DNA from 4 places in the Jeotgalibaca ciconiae genome. Region 4 is predicted to be linked to each of the others. Evidence: a T-box and tRNA genes for the amino acid it is inferred to sense, from the RefSeq annotation. Region 4 holds a T-box; the other regions hold tRNA genes.

Region 1 (4,479 bases), 1.0 Mb from region 4:
TTTGCTCGTTCGATAAAAAAGGATTTTGAACTTTCTTTTCATCAGCTGTTAAAGCCATAAAACGAGAACCATCTGAATGTAAATCTTCTGCAACAAAAGAATCTACATCTGATTCTTCTAAAAGTAGTCCTCCAGCACCGTCGCCAAACAATACAGCAGTTGAACGATCTTCCCAATTAATAACTTTTGACATTGTTTCTGCACCAAGGACCAATCCTTTTTTATACATCCCACTTCGCATAAAGTGACATGCCGTTGATAGAGCAAAAACAAATCCTGAACAAGCTGCATTAATATCAAAACAGAAAGCTTTGGTAGCACCTATTTTTTCTTGAACAATACAGGCTGTAGAAGGACTTGATGCATCGGGCGTCATTGTTGCCAAAATAATAAAGTCAATCTCTTCACCGGAAATACCTCTTTTTCTTAAAATATTCTCGGCTGCTTTAGCAGCTAGGTCAGAAGTATTTTCGCCAGCAGAGATATGTCTTTGTGAAATGCCCGTTCTCTTCTTTATCCATTCATCGCTCGTATCTAGAAACTTTGCCAAGTCATCATTCGATACTACCTGAGGTGGTAAATAATGCCCGGTTGCTGTAATTTTAATTCCCATTTATTATTACCTTTTCCCAATACTTTCAACCAGTTCAAATAAGAAACTGTGAAGGTTGTTTAAACCTCGTAATAGTACTTCCACTTCTTCGTCATCCATACCTTCAATCGTACGTTTTACCATTTCACGATGAAACTTTTCATGAAGCCGATAGACCAGTTTGCCCTTTTTGGTTAAACCAAGCTTAATTACTCTACGATCGTTTTCCATTCGCTGTCGAACGACGTAATCTTTTTTAACTAAAGTGTTAATAGCAACTGATAAAGTGCCGGCAGTAATATTTAGTTTTTTGGCTACCTCTGATGAAGTATGTTCTGAATACATTCCAATAGCTTCCAAGGTATGCATTTCGCTAATTGATAAATCAGAAAAATTACTACCGCGCAAAGCATCTTCTTCTATGTCCAGTACTTCATCGAAAATGGAAATTAAATAAGAGTTGATTTGTTCGATAGAATGACTCAAAGAATGGCTCCCTCCTTTTAATAATTTAGCTCAAATTCAATTTGAATTCCAAATAGTTTGACTATCAAACCATTTGACCTCCAAACTATATATAAAATACAAATAGTTGTCAAGAAACATCCTGAAAAAAATATTACCTTAAACTTTTCTTAAAAACTTTTTAACAATAAATTTTTATTCCTTTCACAAATAAATAAAAAGCCTGTTTAGCGGAGAGTAGAAAACCATCTTACGTTTTCTGTTTCTACTCTGCTCTAGGTATGTTTTATCCAATTTCCAAAGTCAGGCTTGAGCCTCAAGGTAATAAAGGCATTCAACTGATTAAAAAAAAGCCAAAAAAAAAGAGCTATCAAGGGGGTACTCCCCTTGATGACTCTTTATTCACCTACATTTACAAATTCATCAATATCTTTGAAATTCACAATTGTTTTGTCTTCGCAGATATCTTTCATGATATGAGATGATTGATTCCAGTTTATTTCTACTACTGCACTATTTGTTAATAACTTTTGGATTGTTCCAACCATTTTGTGGTCTCGAAAAGTAAAACGAATCTCATCGCCTACATCCGGCCGAATTGATTCTTTAATCGTATCAACTACTTTCAGAGCATCTTCATAAGAAACCCCCAATAAGCTAGCAATTCGGGAATTACTGGTTCCTTTTCGTAGTTGAGCTTCAATCATAGTTTTTGTTTCTTCAGAAATCTTTTTAGCCATATTCAATGATCTCCTCACTTTCCATGCATGAGCGGCCACACAATTTCTAATAATAGTATAACATAGTTTTAATTTTTTAGGGATTAAGTCACGTTTCAAACATAAATAAAAAATCAAGTATGTAATATAAAATACACACTTGATTTTTTATTTATACGATTGATTATAAAATACGTCTCAGGAGGGATTCGAACCCCCGACCGTTCGCTTAGAAGGCGAATGCTCTATCCTGCTGAGCTACTGAGACAACACAGTGTCCTGTAACAGAACATTTATAATTGTATGAAATTTCTGGAAGAAAGTCAACATGTTTTTTCAATTTCTTTTTTTATTTTAAAAATGGTCGCTTCAAAAGACCTTGTTGCTTTAAAATTTCAAGATATAGTATGTATTAGAATTTTCGAATCTAACACATACTATATCCTGCCTTTTCAAATTTCCTATGCTTTAAAAAATACTTCTTCTACCGCGGCTGTTACAGCTAATTTTACGTGTTCAAATGTTAGACCGCCTTGAATATATAATGTATAAGGTGGTCTTATTGGACCATCTGCAGACAATTCAATACTCGCTCCTTGGATAAAGGTTCCTGCAGCCATAATTACCTTACTTTCATAACCAGGCATGGGGGCCGGGATTGGTAGAACGTTTGAATCTACAGGCGAATATTTCTGAATAACTTGTGCGAATTCCACTAATTGTTCTTCAGAAGGTAATTCTACCATTTGAATCAGGTCAGTACGCGAATCATTCCATTTGGGCGTTGATTCTACTCCACACTCCTCTAGCAGTGCTGAAGTGAAGATTGCTCCTTTAACGGCTTCTCCGACCACGTGAGGCGCTAAAAACAGCCCCTGATACATTTCTAGCAAACTATATAACGTAGCTCCTGCTTCACGGCCAATTCCTGGTGTGGTTAAACGGTAGGAACACTTTTCAATCAAGTCCTCGTTACCCACGATATAACCACCCATTTTAACGATACCACCACCAGGATTTTTAATAAGTGATCCTGCAATTAAGTCGGCGCCCACTTCTATTGGTTCCATCGTCTCAACAAATTCACCATAACAGTTATCTACAAAAAATATGGCATTTGGAGCAAGTGGTTTGATTTTCTCGATCATTACTCGGATATCTTCAATGGTAAACGAAGGTCTGTTTGCATATCCACGTGATCGCTGAATCCCAATTACTTTTGTTTGTTCAGTTAGCTTCGCTTCTACTCCTTCAAAGTCCACAGAACCATCGTCAAGTAAATCTACGTGATCATAGCCAATTTGGTACTCCTTTAAAGAACCAATCCCATTTCCTGTTACACCTACGATATCCAATAGAGTGTCATAAGGCTGTCCAGTAATATATAATAAATCGTCATTTGGACGTAAAACACCTAGTAAGGCAGTTGCAATAGCATGCGTGCCAGAAATAATTTGAGGACGAACAAGAGCTGCTTCTCCTTTGAAAATTTCAGCATACAGCTCCTCCAAGGTGTCTCTTCCTATATCGTTATACCCATACCCCGTACTTGGAGTAAAGTGATAATCACTTACATTGCATTTGCGAAAACCATCCAATACCTTCTTTTGATTTTCCAAAACTTTTTGTTGAACTTCTTTAAATACTTCTTGTATTTGCTCATCTACCTTATTGACGATTGATTCTATGTTACGAATTGATTGACTCATTATCCTAACGATCTCCTAACCATTTTGAATTGCTTTTAGTATATCCTTTAAATAAATAGTGATTTGTTTCTCCAATTAATTCCATTGACTCGACAAAAGTTTCTTGCTGCAGTTGATTAAATAGTGCTCCTCCATCTTCTGCCAACGATACTTCGCGCTCATAAGGAACAAGGTGTTTTTTTATCTCTTCCCACATAAAATCCTGCAAGGTTGCAATGTCTGCTTCATTTAATGCTGATATGACAATGTGTGGGTGTAAGCGAGCTTGGAAATTTTCATGCATCTTATCTTTTTTATTGTAAACCGTGATAATTGGCGTTTCTTGCATGTTTAGATTTTGGATTAAGTCTAAAACAGTCTCTTCTTGTTGCTCAACATATTGCTGCGAGGAATCTACTACATGAAGAAACAAATCCACTCCTCTGCTTTCTTCTAAAGTAGAATGAAAAGCATGGATGAGTTGAGTAGGTAAATTTTGAACAAAACCAACCGTGTCCGTTATCGTTGCTTTAAATTGATTAGGGAAAACCATTTTTCTCGTTAAGGGATCCAGAGTTGCAAATAATAGGTTTTCTTCAAACGTATCAGCATCTGTTAATCGATTCAATATAGTGGATTTCCCTGCATTTGTATAACCAATTAAACCAATTTGGAAAACGCCACTTGATTGTCTTTTTTCTCTCGAACGTTGGCGGTGTCTCTCTGTCTCTTCTAATTCTTTCTTGATTTCATTAATTTGTCGGTGAATATGTCTACGGTCCGTTTCCAGTTTAGTTTCCCCGGGTCCTCTTGTACCAATTCCCCCGCCGAGCCTGGACATATTAATACCTTGGCCGGTTAGCCTTGGCAACAAGTAATTTAATTGAGCTAAAGAAACTTGTAATTTACCTTCCTTACTCTTTGCCCGCATGGCAAATATATCTAATATTAATTGAATACGATCAATTATTTTGCACTGGATTACTTCTTGTATATTACGAAGATGTCTTGGTGA
Region 2 (4,479 bases), 120 kb from region 4:
GGACTTGTTACCAAATTGGTCTGCCAAACGCATCAAGGAACTGGGCGCTGATGCTGTGAAAATCCTACTCTACTACGATGTGGATGAGAGTGACGACATCAATGACCAGAAACATGCCTTCGTGGAACGCGTCGGATCCGAATGCATGGCAGAAGACATTCCTTTCTTCCTGGAGATCGTGACTTATGATGCCACTGACGATGACGTAAAATCTGCAAAATACGCTCAAGTAAAACCGCATAAAGTGAATGAATCAATGCGTATCTTCTCCGAAGAACGCTACGGCGTGGATGTACTGAAGATGGAAGTGCCGGTCAACATGAATTATGTGGAAGGATTTACGGAGGGAGAGACCGTATATTCTCGTGAGGAAGCCTTGCGACACTTCCAAGACCAATCGGAAGCAACGCATCTGCCGTTCATTTTCCTGAGCGCTGGCGTATCCGCTCAGTTGTTCCAAGATACTGTCCGCTTTGCGAGGGAAGCCGGTTCCACCTTTAATGGTGTGTTATGCGGCCGTGCAACCTGGAAGGATTCCGTGGCGATCTATGCACGCGATGGAAAAGAAGCTGTGCAAGAATGGTTAGAAACGGAAGGACGCAACAACATTGAAGAACTAAACCAAGCGGTGGCCGAATCTGCCCATCCTTGGACAGATAAAGTCACAATCAAATAACAAAAAGTCCCAGATTTTCTTAATAATGGAAAGTTAAGAAAATCTGGGACTTTTTAATCATAAATTGTCAATTTAAACAAAAGTTTACAAATTGAATAGTGTCTCAAGCGAAGTTCATTTATGTTTAAAAATTGTCAATTTGGCAAAATAAAAAACAAATGATTTTAAACGTATTATATTAAAATGTTTATTTTTAAACTAAAAATGCAATAAATAATGTTATATAAAAGAATGAATCTGATTTTTAAAGTTTTTACTAGTGTTAAATTGCCTAATTTGGGAATTAGAAGAACAATCTTTTTTTATTGAGTTATATTTTAAATAATGAGAGATTGATTAAAAAAACAAGAATTTTATTTCAAATTAATGATAATATACCGTAAATATCTCTAAATTTAAACAATATAACTTCTTGTTAAAAGTTTTTTTCACAAAAAGAGTAGTCGCATAAATGTAAGAGAGGTAGTATAATGTAGTCGTAAGCAAATCCTGGCTTGCCCCTACTTTTTAAACAAGTGTTTAAAAAGTAGGAATAATACAGTAGAGGATGTTTAAATTGTTCAGTTGCAGAAAGCACTTGTTAGGTTCGGACAGACTGAGAATTATTTCTTTCATATGGATCCTCATTAACAAATTAAATAAAAAGTTCATCTTTATGATCCCCTGACAAAATCAACGTACTACCTACCATATGATAGAGTAAGGATCTGAAAAGTTAGTCAAATAAAAAGAGCAGCTACTCTGAAATAGGGTAGCTGCTTTCGTATTTATTTTATATTAATGCGGTTGAGACAGGTTCACAAGTGATTTTGCTTCTGCAATGGTTTTTGGCAGAATGCTCATTGGATCTTGCATCACTTCGCCATGACCTGTTCCGACATAGGTCGGGTTTAATGTTAAGAAATCCTCGACTACATGAATGCTCTGTTCTAAATCCCAATTTAAGCGGGCTGGTTTTGGAAATGCATCACGATGCACACCACAAATTGCAGCTCCTCCTAATGTTTGCAAGACGTCACCAACTAATAAATAACGAAGTGTTGGATGGAAGAAACAAATATGACCAGGTGTATGTCCTGGAGTAAATAGAACTTCCAGCTCTCCAACCTTATCTCCACTTTTGAGTAACAAATCTGGCGTGAAAGGAAGTGAATCAGGAATCCCTTCTTTCAATGGTACTTGTTTATCAGAAGGCAGCAACTCTTTTTTCAAAATAAGTTGATACTCCCGTTCTGGGAAATAAACAGGTGCATTTGGAAAAGCTTTTTGAAATTGTGGAAAACCATCCAAATGATCATCATGACTATGCGTAATTGCAATTGCCTTTAGAGGAAGCCCAGAAGTTTGAATAAATTCAATTACTTCTTCAATTTGATCTGATGCAACCGTTGTATCTATCAGTATAAAACCATCGTTTTCTTTTACTAAAAATAAGTTATTTTCTTTTTCAATCGTAATTTGTATGACGTTTTCAAAGGATTCCATTTGAAGCATTCATTCACGACCTCTCTATTATTAGTTATTAAGAAACAATAATACAACTATGGTAAATAAAGTGTCAAACAAAAACCCTTGGAAAGATTTTACACATAAGAAAAGCGGACAAGTCTGCCTTGGCCTATGAAAAAATAGGAAATTTGACCCTGAATTGTCAGGAGACTTCACGCTTCAGCGGGTTAGTCGAATGATATGCGTTAGCGAGCAGCGAAGCGCGAAATGGGGCAAATTTATCTTTTTTTCACTAGGTCAGGACTTGGGAGCTAGACATTGATGGCTGAACTTATAATCCCCTAGTCTATGAAAAAACATCCTCAATTGAGGATGTTAGAGTTTTTCCTTAATAGACTTGTAGCCTTTTTATAGCAAGCTTTATACAGTCCCGAGAAGAATTGAACTTCCGACACCTCGTTTAGGAAACGAGTGCTCTATCCACTGAGCTACGGGACCAAAACATTATTTATTATTTCATAAAATGGGTTCAATGTCTAGTTTCGTTTAATAAAATAAATTTAAAAGGAACCTTTACAAAGTATGAAGGTTCCTTTCTGGTGATTATTCAATTAACGATTCCAATTCTTCGATGCGTCCTTCAAGAGCAGAATTTTGTTTTTCTAATTGATCAAGCTGTTGACGCATACTTTGGACTTGGTCCTTTAATTGGTCAAAACTATACGGATCAATCGTTTCGTTAGGGGAATCGTTTAGCTGTTGAAAAATAAAAGTCAACCCAAAAATTAAGATAATGCCAATAAAAATATACATCCAGCTTCGGCGAGGAGATTCTTTTTCTGGATCCGGGTTCATATTTTCTAACGCTTTTCTAGCCGTATTTTTTTCCAATTGATTTCACCCATCTTTCTCCCTTTTATTCATTTTTATTATACCGCAAGGCTCTCTGAAAGAAAAATAAAGATAAAACAGATTTTTGCGTATGTTATTAGCAAGAGAGGACAAGGGGGATTTACATGATTTATAAAAAACGCACTAGACCAACAAATTTAATAATGATGGAGTCGTTATTCTGCAGGATGAAGCTAAAACCCGAAGACAAATACTATTATTTTTCATTGAGAAAGGGTTATGAGAAAGAGTGCCTATACGATAAGTTAATCAATGGGAAGGTAGATGACTGTATGGTTTTTAATGATTTAACGTTTAAATCAGGACAACGTTATTTTCAAATTGATTCATTGATTATCCAAGAGAATATTGCTTTTATTTACGAAATTAAAGGATTTTCTGGTTCCTATTTTTATGGTGAGGAGTTTTTTTCTTCCAAAAAAGAATATCAACCAGATAATCCTTTAAATCAGTTAGTTAAAACCAAGAATCGGCTCAGAGAGATTTTTAAAGCACGTGGGATAAATCTACAAATCGAGGGATATATTATCTTTATCAATTCTGAATTCACGCTTTACAACCTTCCTGAGATTCCATCTTTTATTTTACCGAGCCAAATTCACGAACACATCGATAACATACAAAAATCTACTTGCTGTAAAGTAAAGAATCAAGAACGTATCATCCAAGTTTTACATGAAGAGCATGTTCTGGAATACCCTTATAAAGAGCTGCCTCCATATACCTTTGAAGATTTGAAGAAGGGATTGTATTGCAAAAAATGTTTTTCGTTTGATTTGGAGTACGGAAGAAGAAAATACACATGCAGAAAATGCAGCTACCAACAAATAATGATACAGCGTATTTTGGAAGCGGTAGAAGAGTATAGAATTTTATTTTCTGAGGAAAAAATAACTACTAGCCAGATTTATAGATGGTGTGGAGAAGAGATAAAATTAGATAGAATAAAGTATTGCTTAAAGAAAAACTTCCAAGCTATAGGGAAAAATAAAGCAACTTATTATGTTTAAGGACAGAAAACTTTTATCAAGGAAAGTAGGCTCTTTTATGATTGTCTTTCCTTGATATATCTTGTTTATCAAGGAAAGCTCGCTCTTAAAGCCGAACCTTTATCTGATAAACTATTTTTATCAAGGAAAGAATCGATTTTGAGCACTGCTTTTACCTGATAAAAGCATTGAATTATAAAACCAATAAGAAAAGCGGACAAGTCCGCCTTGGCCTATGAAAAAATAGGAAATTTGACCCTGAATTGTCAGGAGACTTCACGTTTCAGCGGGTTAGTCGAATGATATGCGTTAGCGAGCAGCGAAGCGCGCAATGGGGCAAATTTATCTTTTTTTCACTAGGTCAGGACTTGGGAGCTAGACATTGATGGCTGAACTTATAATCCCCTAGTCTATCAAAAAACCGCACCCAACTCTAAAAAGCAGAGGGTGCGG
Region 3 (4,479 bases), 1.2 Mb from region 4:
ATGCAAGCACAGATGACGATTGCGCAACTGGTTTCTCAAGGAACAAGCACGATGACTGAAACTGTGTTTGAAAATCGCTTTATGCATCTAGAAGAACTACGAAGAATGAACGCGAATTTTAAAATTGAAGGACAAACGGTATTATTATATGGTAATTCAGAGTTTCAGGGAGCAGAAGTTGCTGCTTCTGATTTAAGAGCAGCAGCAGCGTTAATTATTGCTGGGCTTGTTTCAAACGGATATACTCGTGTAACGAATTTAAACCATTTGGATCGCGGCTACTATGAGTTTGACTTAAAACTCAGAAAACTTGGAGCAGAAATTGAGCGTGTAAGTGAGAAAGAAGGAAACACACTTTCTGTTAAAGAATTGGATGCATTATTTTTAACAAAATAGAAAAACATTAATAATCTATACAAAGTGAGAGGGGAACAATGTGGCTAAGGATATAGGAATCGATTTAGGGACAGCGAATGTGTTAGTCCATGTTAAAGGAAAAGGAATCGTTCTAAACGAGCCTTCTGTTGTCGCGATTGATACTGCAACAAACCGTGTATTAGCTGTAGGAGCTGAAGCCTATCGTATGGTCGGCCGTACACCTTCCAATATTCGGGTTATACGTCCATTAAAAGGAGGGGTGATTGCTGATTTTGATATAACGGAAGCAATGCTTACTCATTTTATTAATCGTCTGAACGTAAAAGGGTTGTTGACAAAACCAAATATTTTAATTTGTTGTCCAACAAATATCACTACTATTGAGCAAAAAGCAATTATTGAAGCGGCGGAAAAAAGCGGCGGAAAAAATGTCTATCTTGAAGAAGAACCAAAAGTTGCAGCAGTAGGTGCTGGTTTGGATATCTTCCAACCCAATGGAAACATGGTAATCGATATTGGCGGAGGAACGAGTGATATTGCCGTACTTTCGTTAGGTGGTATTGTAACAAGCAGTTCGATAAAGACAGCAGGGGATAAACTTGATTCCGATATTATGAATTATGTAAAACGTGAACATAATCTATTGATTGGTGAAAGGACAGGCGAACAAATCAAGAAAACAATTGGTACTGCCTTAATTCCTGAAAAAATCGAGAATATGGAAATACGCGGTAGAGACATGATCACGGGGCTTCCAAGAACGATTTCAATTACGTCAGAAGAAGTATATTATGCAATGCATGATACATTGATGTTAATTGTAGAACAAGCAAAAGAAGTATTGGAAATCACTCCACCAGAATTAGGTGCTGATATTATTAATACAGGAATTGTGTTAACAGGCGGAGGCGCACTTATTAGAGGAATTGAGCAGTTGTTTAGTGATGAATTAGGCGTTCCTGTTTTTGCTTCTCCGGAGTCGTTAGATTCAGTTGCGTTAGGAACGGGCATTTTGCTAGAAAATATTGGAAAAAAAAAGAGAGACAAACAAGCTGAACCTAGTTGGTTTAGAAGATTACTCCAAAGAAATTAATCGTAAAGGAAGTTCATTATGAAGTTCGACTTTAAACCTATTTTTAAATCAATTTTTATTATTCTGTTATTTATAGTAGCGGCAGTTGCTTTATTTGCTGTGGGCTTAATGATAGGATACGGTGTGCTAGGTGATGGTGAAGCGATGCAAGTATTTGAACGCGAAACTTGGGAGCATATTTTAGAATTTATTCGATAAAGGTAGGAGATTAAGTTTCTTTTATAAAATGCTTCATTAAAATAAGCAAACAGAAGGACTAGTGACAGCTGCTAGTTCTTTTTGTTATATAGGAAAAATAGTTTGTACAAAAGCTGCTCTTTTGCTATAATTATTCTATTGTTGTCTCCTTAGTGTAATGGATATCACGCAAGATTCCGGTTCTTGCGATGGGGGTTCGATTCCCTCAGGAGACGTAAACAAAAGCTCTTTTATTTATGGTGTCGATGCCTCAAATAGAAAAGCTAAATAAACGGATTAGAGAGTGGGAAAAAAGGCGTTCAGCCCCGAATCACTGGAGCGAATAAGCGCAAGATGGTTGCAGACCATCTGAGCCTGATTCGTGAAGTGGACGTCGGGGCTGCCTTTTTGAGCACATTTACGCTACATTATTCGGGTATAGGAAAGAGGCTGGGAGTTTTTTCCCAGCCCCTTTCCTACGTTTAGTCAAGTGATTTCTGCCTAATAATTATCTATCCGTATGAATTTCTTAAACTCTCCCTTGGAGAGTAGATTTGGGGCTATGCTTGATGCGAAGATAGGCATGCCAAATAAACATCCCTTTTTCTATTTTTTTGCGGGGTGTTGTGTTATATTAAAACTGTTGATGGGCCCTTAGAGGCCGTGTACGCATAGTCGTACTTAGTATGGTTCCTGACCATGGAATGCATACATTTTAGTAGTTTGTTCATGCAGGCTACGACTGCAACCTTATCCTTTTTGGGGATGGGTTGCTTTTTTTATTTGTAGTAATAATCCACGATATGGTTCGGGGCAGCTTTCTGTTGGCGAACCATGTTTCGTACGCAAAAAAACAATATTTTCCTTCCTTTCGGATTGCCGCGTTTATTGATGTGGTCCTTGCCAATATAGTTTCCTGATTGGTACCTACGGATATCAATGCCCACAAAAGCGTTCAGTTGGTTGGACGTTTCGAATCGTCGAATGTCCCCCAGTTCCCCGATTAATAAGGCCGAGGACAGCTCACCGATTCCTGGGATTGTGATGTATAAATCGTGTTCCGGTAGTTCCCTCGCCATTGCTATCATCTGGCTTTTGAGTGCCTCCTTTTGGAGGAGCAGGTCTTGGACCCTTTCCGCATAGTAGCTCTTCTTTTGACAGTGAACACTGTTTTCAGCAACGGCTGGATAAGCCCTCCTGTGCCAGAGCGGTTAATTCTTCCGCCTTCTTGCGGGCCCGGTTTTCGGAGATGTTCTTCCTGGTTGATTTGATTCGAAAAGAACTGTTCCAACTCCGGAAATACCAGCTGGAGACAGTTGTGCAAGTGCATGCGCGTGCGTTTGATTTCTTCCTCCACCTCTTGGTAGAAGCGGGATAAATCGCGCAGGTCTTGATAAATATCTTCCTGTACCACCTTCGGTGTCCGTCTTTTCCCGGCATGGGTTTGCGCCAGCTTGTGGGCATCCTGTTTGTCGGCCTTCCAACTTCTCAGCGTATCTTCTTCCAGTTGTTTTTTTGCTTGAAGCGGGTTCAGCAGGGTATAGGACAAGCCGTTTTTTTGGCAGAAGGTTTCCACAGGCCGGAATAGACGCCCGTGGCCTCGAAAACTACTTCCGGAGCTTGCGGCAGAATCTGTATTTCATTCAACAGACCAGCAAAACCTGTTCTCGTGTGTGTAACGTCGCCCTTCCATAGGCACGTAGTGCCTTCATAGATGACGGCATAGCTTTTCTTCATGGAAACGTCTAGTGCGACTACAAACATCACTTTCTCCTCACTTTCTCGTTTGGTTTGAAAGACCCTCGCTGATTCATTCCGATTCCCATTTCCTTTACACGGACTCGAAGTCCAACATACTTAAACCTGATTCTGAAATGACAGTGAAGGAGCTCTGTTTATGTTTCGGACTCTCGGTCCTAGGGGCTACGGTCGAGCTTCCTTTCACCACTACTATATTCCAAAAAAAGAAAATAGTAGGTAGAATCCCCGTCGGGGTTTCTACCTACTAATCTTAGTATGTTTTTTTGGAGTTTTTTATTTATATTTAATGAAAACTTATCCTTTTTTCATAAAATGAATCTTCGTGATTACACTATTGTGTCCATAAAAAAGCCGTGCTAACAGTGGATTTCTAAGTATAATCGAACATTTCATTCTAGCAAGTTAATAATATAATGATAAAAATGAATTTACAATGAGAGGTTGTCAATGTATAATATATCTAATTTTAATGTTTCAGAGTTAAGAATAGGAGTGACGATATGACTTCGTATCACGAATTAAGTAAAAAGGAGATAATTTCTAATGATAAAACGTATCAGTACTTTGACATAGCCGAAGTAACGAAAAAGTTAGATGTATCCTTAGAAAAGATTCCCTATACAATCAGAATATTATTGGAATCTTTAATACGACAAGAAGATGGAATCGATATTACTGAAAAAAATATTGAGCAATTAGCTAAATGGGCAGAAGAAAAACAAGATGGAGAAATCCCCTTTAAGCCTACACGTGTTATTTTACAAGATTTTACAGGTGTGCCAGCGATTGTTGATCTAGCTTCGATGCGTGAAGCGATGATTCGATTTGGAGGAAGAGGAGATCAAATTAATCCTGAAATCCCAGTAGATCTAGTAGTTGATCACTCGGTTCAAGTAGATGCCTATCGTACGCCGGAAGCACTTGCTTTTAATGCAGCTCTTGAGTTTGAACGAAATAAAGAACGGTATACCTTTTTAAAATGGGCACAAAATGCCTTTTCAAATTATCGTGTAGTACCGCCAGCTACCGGAATTATTCATCAAGTTAACATTGAATATTTATCTGATGTG
Region 4 (4,479 bases):
GTGCTTTAACGCCTAGTAGACGTAAGCTTTCTTGCAAGACTACCGTCGTTGCTTTTACAAGAACAAGACGTGCATTTCTTTGTTCATCTTCAATTAAAATTCTTGTATTGCCATAATATTTATTAAATGCTTGCGATAAATGTAATGAATATTTTGCAATAACGGAAGGTTCGAACTTCTCAAAAGCAGTCAACACGATATCTGGGAAACTATTGATTAATTTAATTACTTCCCAAGCATATTCATCATCCAAACTTAATTTTTCTTCTAGATCCAGCTCTACATCTGCTTTACGTAAAATACTTAGCGCACGCGCATTTGTATATTGAACGTAAGGGCCTGTTTCGCCTTCAAATTGAACGACTTCTTCTAGGACAAAGTCAAAGTTATTCAGACGATCATTTTTCAAATCATGGAAAATGACGGAACCAATACCAACTTGTTTGGCAACTTCTTCTTTATCTTCCAAATTAGGATTCTTTTCATTGATTTGTTCCATTGCTAGATTCGTTGCTTCGTTCAGTACTTCTTCTAGAAGAATAATTTTTCCTTTACGAGTTGAAAGTTTTTTACCACCTTGCGTAATCAACCCAAATGGAATATGATACATATCTTCTGCCCAGTCGTAACCCATTTCTGATAAAACAGCTTTTAATTGTTTAAAATGATTGGATTGTTCATTTCCCACTGCATACAAGGAAAGTGCGAAGTCATAGGTACGTTTGCGGTAGATTGCTGCCGCTAAGTCACGCGTAATATACAAAGTTGCTCCATCACTTTTCTTGATTAAGGCAGGATTTAAATTATACTTTTCTAGATCAACAATAGTAGCGCCACGATCAGTAGTCAACAGATTTTTCTCTTCTAATAATTCAACTACTTCATCCATTTTATCATTATAGAATGCTTCTCCATTGAATGAATCAAATGAAATATCCAACATCTCATAAATCTTCATGAATTCTTTCAAGGATTCTTCACGGAACCATTTCCAAAGCTCACTTGCTTCTTGGTCACCGTCTTCCAACTTTTTAAACCACTCGCGTGCCTCATCTTCAAGTTCTGTTTCTTCTTCAGCAACTTCATGGAATTGAACATATAATTTCAAAAGTTGTGCAATGGGATCAGCTTTTACATCAGCTTCATTGCCCCATTTTTTATAAGCCACGATCAGCTTTCCAAATTGAGTGCCCCAGTCACCTAAGTGATTGATTTTTACGGGTTTATAACCTACTTTTTCGACAATATTTGCTAAGGCATTACCAATTACCGTTGAACGTAAATGTCCCATTGAAATTGGTTTTGCAATATTTGGTGAAGACATATCGATAGGAACATTTTTTCCCTCGCCAATTGAAGCGTCCCCGAATGTATCCTTTTGTGTCGTAATTTCTTTTAAAACAGCGGAACTGATTTCATTTTTATTTAAAAAGAAATTCAAGTACGGTCCTACTGTTTCCGTTTTTTCAATAAAACTGTGATTGATTTTTTCTGCCAATTCATTGGCAATCATTTGTGGAGCTTTACGGAATACTTTCGCCAAAGAAAACGCTGGAAAAGCTACGTCCCCGTGGTCTGCATGTTTGGGATTTTCTAACAAATCGAATATTTGCTCTTCTGTTAAATGCTCCGCTACGTGCTGGTGAATTTCTTTTGCAATTAATAATTTATAATCCATTCTTCTTCTCCTTTGTTATATCTCTATCTAAGTACTTAGAGTTCACATGGTGAACAAAAAAAAGCGTCCTCTTTTGCCCTTGCAAAAGAGAGACGATTATCCGTGGTACCACTCTCGTTTGGCGCAAAATCGTGCTACGCCCTCTTTACCTGTAACGGAGCTACCCGAATAATCCTACTGTTTTCAGATCATTTTCAAAAGAAGTGCGGTTCATTTTTCTTATCGCTGTGGGCTTTCACCATCCCCACTCGCTCATAGCGTAAATGAAAAAGTACTCTCTTCTTCATAGAATCTCTATATCTATCATAATATAGCAAGAAAAGGTGCAATTGTCCATTGATTTTTACCCTATCTAGAAGAAAGTGTTTTGTTTTGAGTCTGCTTTCCTTTTTCAGTACACTATAACTACTAATAAGATTTGGGAGGAAAGATACATGCCTTGGACAGAACAGGATTATCCAAGTAGTTGGAAAAATTTAGATGTGAATACTCGTCGAAAAGCAATCGATATCGCAAATGCCATGCTAGCTGATGGATACAAAGAAGAAAGAGCTATCCCAATCGCTACATCCCAAGCCAAAAAATGGGCAGAAGACGCAACTGCAAAAGAGAAAAAAGAATTAAAAGAGAAAGATTTAACGAAACATGATTCTGATGGTGACAATAAAGGTCCAGAATATATTGAAAAAGACGTTCATGTTCGCTATATTGAAGAGGAAGAACATTGGGAAGTAAAAACAGAAGGTGCAAAACAAGCCTCGGATACTTATGACACTAAAAAAGAAGCAGAAAAACGCGCAAAAGAAATTGCTGAAAAACGAGGGACGAAAGTTGTTTCCCATAAAAAAAATGAATAAGTCTTTACTAGAAAAGCGGACAAGTCCGCCTTGGCCTATGAAAAAATAGGAAATTTGACCCTGAATTGTCAGGAGACTTCACGCTTCAGCGGGTTAGTCGAATGATATGCGTTAGCGAGCAGCGAAGCGCGCAATGGGGCAAATTTATCTTTTTTTCACTAGGTCAGGACTTGGGAGCTAGACATTGATGGCTGAACTTATAATCCCCTAGTCTATTAGAAAAGCGGACAAGTCCGCTTTCCCTATGAAAAAACAGGCAATCCGCCTTAGAGAGCAACGAAGCATGCAATGAGACAAATTTACTAGTCCCGAACCCAGTAGCTAGGCAGTGACGGCAGAACTTGTACTCGCTTAGCCTAAAATAACGATGTTCAAGTTCATTTTACGGCTCGAATGTCTTTGTTTTTCTAGAATAAAGATGTTCAAGGATAAATTTATTGCTGGACGTCGTTATTTCTAAAAAATAAAGATGTCCAGCATCGAAATCCTATTGGAACGTCTGTTTCTATAAAAACATCAAACTTTATAAAGCAGAACTTACGCTACCCTGATTTATGAAAAAACCAATCATTTTCAATTAATGATTGGTTTTTTGTTCGTTAATAAATTGTATAATTTCCTGAACCGTAATCCTTTGTTGCTCTTCAGCAGAAATGAGGGATTCTCCGTCGCCTTTTTGGATACCGTAGTTTCCAAATTGCGCATGATTCCCGCCTGCAATAATGATCTCATCATGATTTTCTGGCAGCTTTGAGCGATATTCTTCAACCTTCTCTTGATTCAATACATGGTCTTCGCTCCCATATAGGGACAAGACTGGTAAATGAGTTTGTGATAAATCAGCAGTTGAATAGGATGCTAATAAGATTAAGCCTGCTAACTCTTCTACCGCATTACTTGCAAAAATTGCAGCCATTGATCCACCTAACGAATGTCCTGCCACATACCACTGTGAAATTTCGGGATGCTCTGCCATGATGGATTCAGCTGCATTAATATCGAATACTGCCAATCCAAAGGGCATATCTGCCAAAAAAACTGCATATCCTTCTTCAGCCAGACTTTGCATCAAAGGTGCATAAGCTTCCTCCTCCACTTTCCCTCCAGGATAAAAAATAATTCCAATTTCAGCTTCTTCATTCTTGGGATAAAATCGAAGCGGATCTCCTTCAAAAACCGTTACTTTTTCATTTGATTCTAAAGCTATCAGAGCTTCATCAGTTGCATCATAGTCGTCATTTATATACCAAGCGAATAAGCCAATAAAAATAAAAAAGATGATGACCATCCCACTCAAGATTTTCTTCCAAACGGCCTTCATTTCTGATCCCTTCCTTCTTTTTTTAATTATGCTTCTTATTATAGTAGAACAACAGATAATAAGAAGTAGAAAGCAAAAAAAACCTAAGACTGTAGATTATCTCAGGATTTTTTTTTCCTCATATTATAAGCAAATGCAACTGTTACAGCAGGATTTGCTTTCTTTGCATCAACAAACACACGTAGTAATGCTTCTCCGTATCTACCTAGATTCTCTTTAATACGATGAGGATTCTGAATAATAATCATCCGCTTCGTAAAGTCGCTTGAGAGGCAGTCCCATAAGGCATCTAAATTCTTCCCATAATAGTCTGGAAGTTCCATTTTTTCTTGCAAAATAACATGTGCCGCTTCCTTATCTATAAAGCTGCTTCCATCTAAAATGATTTTTTTCATGACTGCTACTCCTCTCCATAAAGCTGTTCGAAAGTTTCATAATGATCATCCGTATAAAAAATCAAGCCATCATCAGAAAAAACAATTCGCTCCGCATTTCTGTATCCTCCCTGATAATTAATATCTGCTTCATAATAATCTCTGCCTTCTTTTTCGGGCAAGGCTCCTTCATAATTACCGAAGTAGTCTCCCCCAATTGACATTCCTTCTGCCACTTCCCAAAGGTTC

The links. A T-box is a leader RNA that pairs with one kind of tRNA and senses whether it is charged. The one in region 4 lies ahead of argS (arginine--tRNA ligase), so its partner is inferred to be a tRNA-Arg.
Region 1: it has a tRNA-Arg gene. The T-box ahead of argS (arginine--tRNA ligase) is inferred to sense a tRNA for this amino acid. The anticodon was not compared.
Region 2: it has a tRNA-Arg gene. The T-box ahead of argS (arginine--tRNA ligase) is inferred to sense a tRNA for this amino acid. The anticodon was not compared.
Region 3: it has a tRNA-Arg gene. The T-box ahead of argS (arginine--tRNA ligase) is inferred to sense a tRNA for this amino acid. The anticodon was not compared.

What each region holds. Positions count from the first base shown of each region.
Region 1 is NZ_CP034465.1:2,796,208-2,800,686, forward strand. It holds gene EJN90_RS12960 (beta-ketoacyl-ACP synthase III) at 1-613, opposite strand, end outside; gene EJN90_RS12965 (MarR family winged helix-turn-helix transcriptional regulator) at 620-1,078, opposite strand; gene EJN90_RS12970 (DUF2187 family protein) at 1,456-1,797, opposite strand; tRNA gene EJN90_RS12975 (tRNA-Arg) at 1,971-2,044, opposite strand; gene EJN90_RS12980 (methionine gamma-lyase family protein) at 2,238-3,485, opposite strand; gene hflX (GTPase HflX) at 3,490-4,479, opposite strand, start outside.
Region 2 is NZ_CP034465.1:1,907,219-1,911,697, forward strand. It holds gene lacD (tagatose-bisphosphate aldolase) at 1-676, shown strand, start outside; gene EJN90_RS08995 (MBL fold metallo-hydrolase) at 1,454-2,170, opposite strand; tRNA gene EJN90_RS09000 (tRNA-Arg) at 2,551-2,623, opposite strand; gene EJN90_RS09005 (hypothetical protein) at 2,729-3,016, opposite strand; gene EJN90_RS09010 (nuclease-related domain-containing protein) at 3,142-4,047, shown strand.
Region 3 is NZ_CP034465.1:77,524-82,002, reverse strand. It holds gene murA (UDP-N-acetylglucosamine 1-carboxyvinyltransferase) at 1-396, shown strand, start outside; gene mreB (rod shape-determining protein) at 437-1,471, shown strand; gene EJN90_RS00405 (DNA-directed RNA polymerase subunit beta) at 1,490-1,669, shown strand; tRNA gene EJN90_RS00400 (tRNA-Arg) at 1,813-1,884, shown strand; partial or broken gene EJN90_RS00395 (IS110 family RNA-guided transposase) at 2,278-3,415, opposite strand; gene acnA (aconitate hydratase AcnA) at 3,910-4,479, shown strand, end outside.
Region 4 is NZ_CP034465.1:1,782,745-1,787,223, reverse strand. It holds gene argS (arginine--tRNA ligase) at 1-1,678, opposite strand, end outside; T-box leader at 1,764-1,974, opposite strand; gene EJN90_RS08420 (DUF2188 domain-containing protein) at 2,113-2,535, shown strand; gene EJN90_RS08415 (alpha/beta hydrolase) at 3,113-3,856, opposite strand; gene EJN90_RS08410 (barstar family protein) at 3,958-4,251, opposite strand; gene EJN90_RS08405 (ribonuclease domain-containing protein) at 4,257-4,479, opposite strand, start outside.